One region of the Bacillus sp. MN7755 genome, then DNA from elsewhere that is predicted to be linked to it. Evidence: riboswitches for the same ligand, from Rfam matches in the RefSeq annotation. Region 1 holds a riboswitch; the other holds the start of a gene.
The links. Region 1 has a riboswitch for S-adenosylmethionine ahead of ACYVEC_RS04115 (methionine ABC transporter ATP-binding protein). Riboswitches for the same ligand answer to the same signal wherever they lie in the genome.

Region 1 (3,392 bases):
AAGACTTCCACGTAGGTAACTTATACTTCAACCGTGGATGTACTGGTGCAATCGTAGGTTACCAACCATTCGGTGGCTTTAACATGTCTGGTACAGACTCTAAAGCTGGTGGCCCTGACTACTTAGCACTTCACATGCAAGCAAAAACTACTTCTGAAACTTTATAAGAAATAGTAGAAGAGATCTTCGCAGTTTGCGAAGATCTCTTTTTTTTGAAAAACTTTCTATATGTGTATTAAGATAGATATCGGTAGAAAAACTAATAAAGTAATAAGGTTTAATTCAGTAAAATAAGGTATATTTATATTTGTTGAATAGGTTGTCTTTAAAGAAAAGAGAAGTAGGTGAACAAAATGGGAAAATATCAATTAGATTACAAAGGCCAGGTAGCTGTCGCAAAGTTTCATGAAAAGCAGACGCCTGCCAAATTTGATAAAAAGCAGCAAATTGAAAAATTGCGTGCGGAGTATTTGAAAAAGAAACAGAAACAAACAGATAAATAATAGGGGAAAGTAGTTAATTTGAATTCGAATTAGATCTACCATATATTACTATTTGGTAAGTGAAACTTGCTAAACCCTATTAATATCGGGATAAACATGTAAATAGAAATAAAACAACGAGAAAAGTTGACTTATTAGTCATATTTTTTAGTATTCATTTTGAAAATTTCCTGTATAATACAATTTGAAAGAAAATCTATGGTTTGACAAGAAACACTCTTTTCGGTTTTGCTCACTGAAGAGAGTGTTTTTTTGTGGCTAAAAACTCCTCTGTACTCATTACATTTGCATATACTCCATTTAAACTAGCCAAAATTGTGTTATGAATATAAACGGCTGGTATAGTAGCATTCTTAAAAGAAAGATCTTTTGTAGCGCAAGCATCATGTATAACAGTACATTGAAAGCCGAAATCAAAAGCAGCTCTTACGGTAGCGTCAATACACATATGAGTCATCATCCCGCATATGACGACGTGCTCAATGTCTAAACGTTGTAATTGTTCTAGAAGATCAGTTTCGCGGAAACTATTTGGGTAATGTTTGAGTATAACGGTTTCTTCTCTAAGTGGACGTACGCTTTCATGAATATGCACACCTTCTGTATTGGGCAGGAAAAAAGTAGCATCATCTTTTATTGCTACATGTTGGATATGAAAAATAGGTTCATTTTTCTTTCTAAAGAGTTGTAGTAGCTGACGGGCATATGCGCTTGCTTCTACTGGATTACGCAATTCCATCTTTCCGTGTGGAAAATAATCATTTTGAATATCAACGAGTAAAAGAGCTGTTTTCATATATTTATCTTCCTCCGATTTCATATTCAAATAATGGTATTCAATTAGTAGAGAAGATTATCCTTTTAAAAAATATGCAGGAGGAGAATTTTACATAACTTTAAAGGTTACTATTTTATTATGAAATTTCATCTGAAAATTTTAATAAAGGGATAATTAATATTTTTCTAAAAAATGTATTGACTCTTATTATTCTGAGTTCTATAATGAGAATTAATTAAACGACAATTAAATCGATACATTCTTATCCAGAGAGGTGGAGGGACTGGCCCTACGATACCTCAGCAACGGGTTTTTTAATACCGTGCTAACTCCAGCAAGTCTATGAAAGGCTTGGAAGATGAGAAGATGTGACCGAGTACATATAAGTGCTCTCCTTCTTATCTTTATGGTTGATAAGAAGGAGAGCACTTTTTATTTTACCTCGAAAGCTCTACTTCAAGTTTTTACAGCAAATAGGAGGGGAAAAAATGATTTCTTTTAACAATGTAAGTAAAGTGTATGAATCAGGTGAGCAATCTGTTCATGCGGTGGAGGATGTAACGTTATCCGTTGAGAAAGGTGAAATTTTTGGCATTATCGGTTTTAGTGGAGCTGGAAAGAGTACGTTATTACGTCTAGTAAACATGTTAGAGAGACCAACGGCAGGAACGATTTCAATAGATAATAAAGATATTACATCATTATCGACGAAAGAATTACGGAAGCTAAGACAAAGAATCGGGATGATTTTTCAAAGCTTTAATTTATTTAATTCAAGAACAGTGTTTGGGAATATTGCTTATCCATTAAAGTTAGCGAAAGTACCAAAGAATGAGATAAAAGAAAGAGTAAATGAACTGTTGAAGTTTGTAGGGTTAGAAGATAAGGCAAACAATTACCCAGAGCAGCTATCAGGCGGACAAAAGCAGCGTGTAGGTATTGCTAGAGCACTTGCAACATCACCAGATATTCTTATATGTGATGAGGCAACATCAGCTTTAGATCCAGAAACAACAACAGAGATATTAAACCTATTAAAAAAAGTAAATCGAGAATATAATTTAACAATTCTTCTTATTACACATGAAATGCATGTTGTGAAAGAAATTTGTCACCGTGTAGCTGTGATGGAAAAAGGAAAAGTAATTGAAGAAGGAAAATTGTTTGACGTGTTCACACAACCAAAAACAAAAACGACTCAAAACTTTGTACGTTCTGTTATTAATGATCATTTACCAGAAAGTGTTCTAGCGAAAATTCAAAATGGTGGTCAGATTTATCGTCTAACATTTACTGGTGAGGAGACAGGTCAACCAGTACTATCGTATATCGCGAAAAACTATAACGTCGATGTAAACGTACTGTACGGAAATATTATTGAACTTCAAAATGTGCTATTTGGAAATCTTCTTGTAGAATTGCAAGGTGAACAGAGGGAGATTCAAAAAGCATTACAACATCTAAGACTGCAAGTGCAGCTGAAGGAGGTAGAAGCTCATGCGAGTTGATTGGAGTATATTTTGGCCTCGCATAGTAGATGCGACGGGAGATACCCTCTTAATGGTAATCGTAACCCTTATATTTGCTACAATTCTTGGTATACCCCTAGGTTTACTATTATATGTAACGAGAAAAGGAAACTTTTTAGAAAATAAATGGGTCTTTTCTATTCTTAATATCATTATTAATACAATTCGTCCGGTTCCATTCATCATCTTCTTAGTAGCTTTAAGCCCACTAACAAGAAGTGTTATCGGAACGACGATTGGAACAGCAGCAGCAATTTTCCCAATGACGTTAGTGGCTTCGATTGGTATTGCTCGAATGGTTGAAACAAATCTTGTTTCAGTTCCAAAGGGAGTTATTGAAGCAGCTCAAGCAATGGGTGCTTCACCATTTAGAATTGTTTTTGAAATTCTTGTGCCAGAAGCGTTAGCGCCATTGATTTTAGGTGTTACGTTTATGACAGTTGGTTTAATTGAATTCTCTGCAGTTGCTGGACTTGTCGGTGGTGGCGGTCTTGGTGACTTAGCGATGACATATGGTTATCAACGTTTTGATACATCAGTTATGTTCGTAACGGTCGTTTTACTTATTATTCTCGTACAGGT
Region 2 (3,392 bases), on a different contig from region 1:
TGTTGTATCAAGTGTCGGGGTTGTATCAACAACGGGGTTCTCGTTAGCGATGAGAAATCAGAAACAAGCTGCAGGAACAGCATCAGCTTTATTAGGTTTATTACAGTTCATTTCAGGAGCACTTGTTGCGCCGTTAGTAGGTATTGGTGGAAGCAATACTGCATTACCGATGGGGATTGTGATAGCTCTTTGTGAAATTGGTGCTGTGTTATGTTATCTCTTTATGGCCAGAAGAAGTGAGAAGCAGTTTGAACTGCAACAAAGACAAAATTTAGAGGCTTAACAAAAAAGAACTGATTCAAAGGGAATATTTGAATCAGTTCTTTTTTTCATTTCTTTGAAATACCTCATACATATTATTCATGATCGTATCATATAAAACAGCAAGTTTATCCCACACCCAGCGATTACTATCGACTTCTTTTTCACCGCAGTCGATAATATCGGTGTGATCGGTAATTTTATACGCTTTTTTAACGATAATAGGAGCAATCTTCGGTATGCGTGGGATTTCTTTTAAGATATCTGCAAAGTTTCCAATGTAGATGTGACCGATGATTTCGATTGTTAATGATTTATCCGATATATTTAGCACAGTATAAAATTGATTTGTATGTTGTTGTTTTAAATATTGGGCTAACTTAAATGGAGCATGCTTCTTTTTTAATACGCGGCGAAGGCTCTCTGTATTTTCAATATGAAGTGACTTTTCGCGAATGAGGACACGAATATCTTCTCCCATAAAAGGCATTGTTTTGTACATAGATGATTCTCCTTAAAAACTTACATATGCTTGCTTTATGCATATGTAAGTCTAGCATGGTTTGTTCTTTATGTGTGCTTACAGTTTTGTAAGGTGAGGTAGTAAAGCAGTGCAAAAGTTATTTGTATAAAGTGACGATACTGTGACAAACATGTTGGTATATATATTACGATGTCGTCTTAAGTGTAAAAAGTAGGGTGTTCTCGGTATAATAACAAGTGGAGATAAAAGAAACTATAATGAGTAGTAGCTGTAGATAAAAGGAGAATTCGAGATGAAGAAGGTTTTGGGTATTGCTGTAATGGGAAGTATGATCCTTCTAGCAGGATGTAATGGAAGTAAAGATACGAAAGAACCGAAAGAAAAGGTAGAGCAGTCTACTGAGCAAACGGAAGAGATGAAAGAATACCGTGCAGTACATGAAAAATATGATTTGAAAATGAATAAAGAAATTAATAAAGCACTGCAGTTATTTGAAGTTGCAAAAGAAAAGGGCGGTAAGGAAATAACAAATGCTGCATATAAAGAAGATGTGCAGAAGGTAACAACGAGCATGTTAGAAGATATTGATCATATACGTAAAGAAATTCGTGTTCCGAAGTCGAAAGAGCAAGAACATGAGGTATATATTGGTTTCTTGAATGAATCGGAACAAGCGATGAAAAAATTACAGAAGCTGGCTAAAGAAGAAGATTCATCGTTGATTCGTGATATAGAAATTAATTTTGCAACAGCATCGACATACTATAAACGTTTTCAAGCAGAAACGAAAAAATAACCTTGCCTGTGCAAGGTTATTTTTTCTTCTTACCATCGCCGTCTTCATCCTCGGATACTAATATCTTCTGTTCTTCGTGAAATTCGGAAATAGTTTGCCCGGTAATATTATCGAAAGGGGTATAAAAAAAGGTGATACTTTTCTTTTTGATGAAGAGTTTGTAGAAGCCGATGATGACAAGTATAACGATTGTTAATGGTAATCCTATAGTAGCTAGAAGTAAGGGGTCCATCTTATAACTCCTTTCATATCATTTTTTTTATTATAAGCGAAATAAGACATAGATAAATAAAAGTGTTAAAAACTGATTTTTCTAAATATATCCAATTTGATTGACTTTTCATTTTTTCAGAATTATAATTCGAAATATACAATTTGAACCAAATAATAATATAGTAATTTACTTATCCAGAGAGGTAGAGGGACTGGCCCTATGACACCTCAGCAGCGGGTTCTGTAATAGGAACACCGTGCTAATTCCAGCAAGCAAGTCTTGAAAGATAAGTGATGGGCCTTTGTTTATTAAGCCTTGATCTTATTTTTTAAGATCAAGGCTTTTTGTATTCTAAAAAGAGAAAAGGGAGTAATTGAAAAAGTACGTTCATAAAACAAAGTAAATATATGTGTTTAGGAGGTTATTAGAGTGTATGTAATTAAAAAATTATCGGTTATGGTGTTCACACTATGGGTTATTACGACAGTGACATTTCTAATTATGCATATTATTCCGGGAGATCCATTTTCATCAGATGCAAAAATCTTTCCTGAAGAAGTGATCCAAAACATGAGAGCGAAGTATCATCTTGATGAACCGTTATGGAATCAATATGTTGCTTATTTAGACGGTGTAGTTCATTTTGATTTTGGTGAATCCGTTCAGTCGACAGGACAAGGTGTATCAGAAATTATAACGACAGGATTTGGTCCATCAGCAATTATCGGTCTACAAGCACTTATTATTTCATTGTTAGTCGGAATTGCTGCAGGTACATTTGCTGCCCTGTATCATGGCAAAGTAATTGATTATAGTGTGAGCTTACTTGCAATTCTCGGTATTTCTATTCCAAGTTTTATTTTAGCACCACTATTCATACAAGTATTTGCTATCCAATTTGAATTATTACCAGTGGCTTCTTGGGGAACATTCGAACATACAATATTACCGTCTTTCGCATTGGCACTAGGACCAATTGCAGTGATTACAAGATTTGTTCGTTCTAATATGATTGAAGTTTTGCAGAGTGATTATATTAAGCTGGCGAGAGCGAAAGGTATACCAATTAAAAAAATCATTATAAGGCACGCTCTTCGGAATGCAATTGTTCCGGTACTTACATTTGTTGGACCATTAATGGCTGGACTGTTAACAGGGACTTTCGTTATTGAAAAAATATTTTCCATTCCTGGTTTAGGAAAATATTTCGTAGATAGTATTTTTAATCGAGATTATCCGGTAATTATGGGAACAACCATTTTCTATAGTGCGCTATTGATTGTATGTATTTTTATTACAGATATCATTCATCGTATTGTTGATCCGCGCATTCGTTCTATTACGTAAGGAGGGGGGAATATTTAAATGGGAGCTTATGAAATTAATAAACAGTTATTAACGAATGAAGAGAAAAAAGAATTAACGATAAATAAAGATCAGCAAACGATTAGCCGAAAAAAGGAAGTACTGCGTAAGTTTGTATCGAATCCAATCGCAGTTTTAGGGTCAGTGACGTTATTACTAATTATTGCATTCTCTCTTATTGGTGAAAGTTTAACGCCATTTACTGCGAGTGAGCAAGTAAAAGAGGCAACAAACTTACCGCCTAGTAGTGAACATTGGTTCGGAACAGATGA

Region 2: it holds a riboswitch for S-adenosylmethionine, as region 1 does, so the genes downstream of both, ACYVEC_RS11210 (ABC transporter permease) here and ACYVEC_RS04115 (methionine ABC transporter ATP-binding protein) in region 1, are expected to answer to the same signal.

Annotation. Positions count from the first base shown of each region.
Region 1 covers NZ_BTRL01000005.1:180,695-184,086, reverse strand. The annotation lists gene pruA (L-glutamate gamma-semialdehyde dehydrogenase) at 1-167, shown strand, start outside; gene ACYVEC_RS04125 (hypothetical protein) at 354-503, shown strand; gene ACYVEC_RS04120 (cysteine hydrolase family protein) at 736-1,299, opposite strand; SAM riboswitch class I at 1,541-1,646, shown strand; gene ACYVEC_RS04115 (methionine ABC transporter ATP-binding protein) at 1,770-2,789, shown strand; gene ACYVEC_RS04110 (methionine ABC transporter permease) at 2,779-3,392, shown strand, end outside.
Region 2 covers NZ_BTRL01000009.1:24,879-28,270, forward strand. The annotation lists gene ACYVEC_RS11190 (multidrug effflux MFS transporter) at 1-283, shown strand, start outside; gene ACYVEC_RS11195 (hypothetical protein) at 317-763, opposite strand; gene ACYVEC_RS11200 (hypothetical protein) at 1,038-1,541, shown strand; gene ACYVEC_RS11205 (DUF3951 domain-containing protein) at 1,558-1,773, opposite strand; SAM riboswitch class I at 1,943-2,048, shown strand; gene ACYVEC_RS11210 (ABC transporter permease) at 2,185-3,102, shown strand; gene ACYVEC_RS11215 (ABC transporter permease) at 3,121-3,392, shown strand, end outside.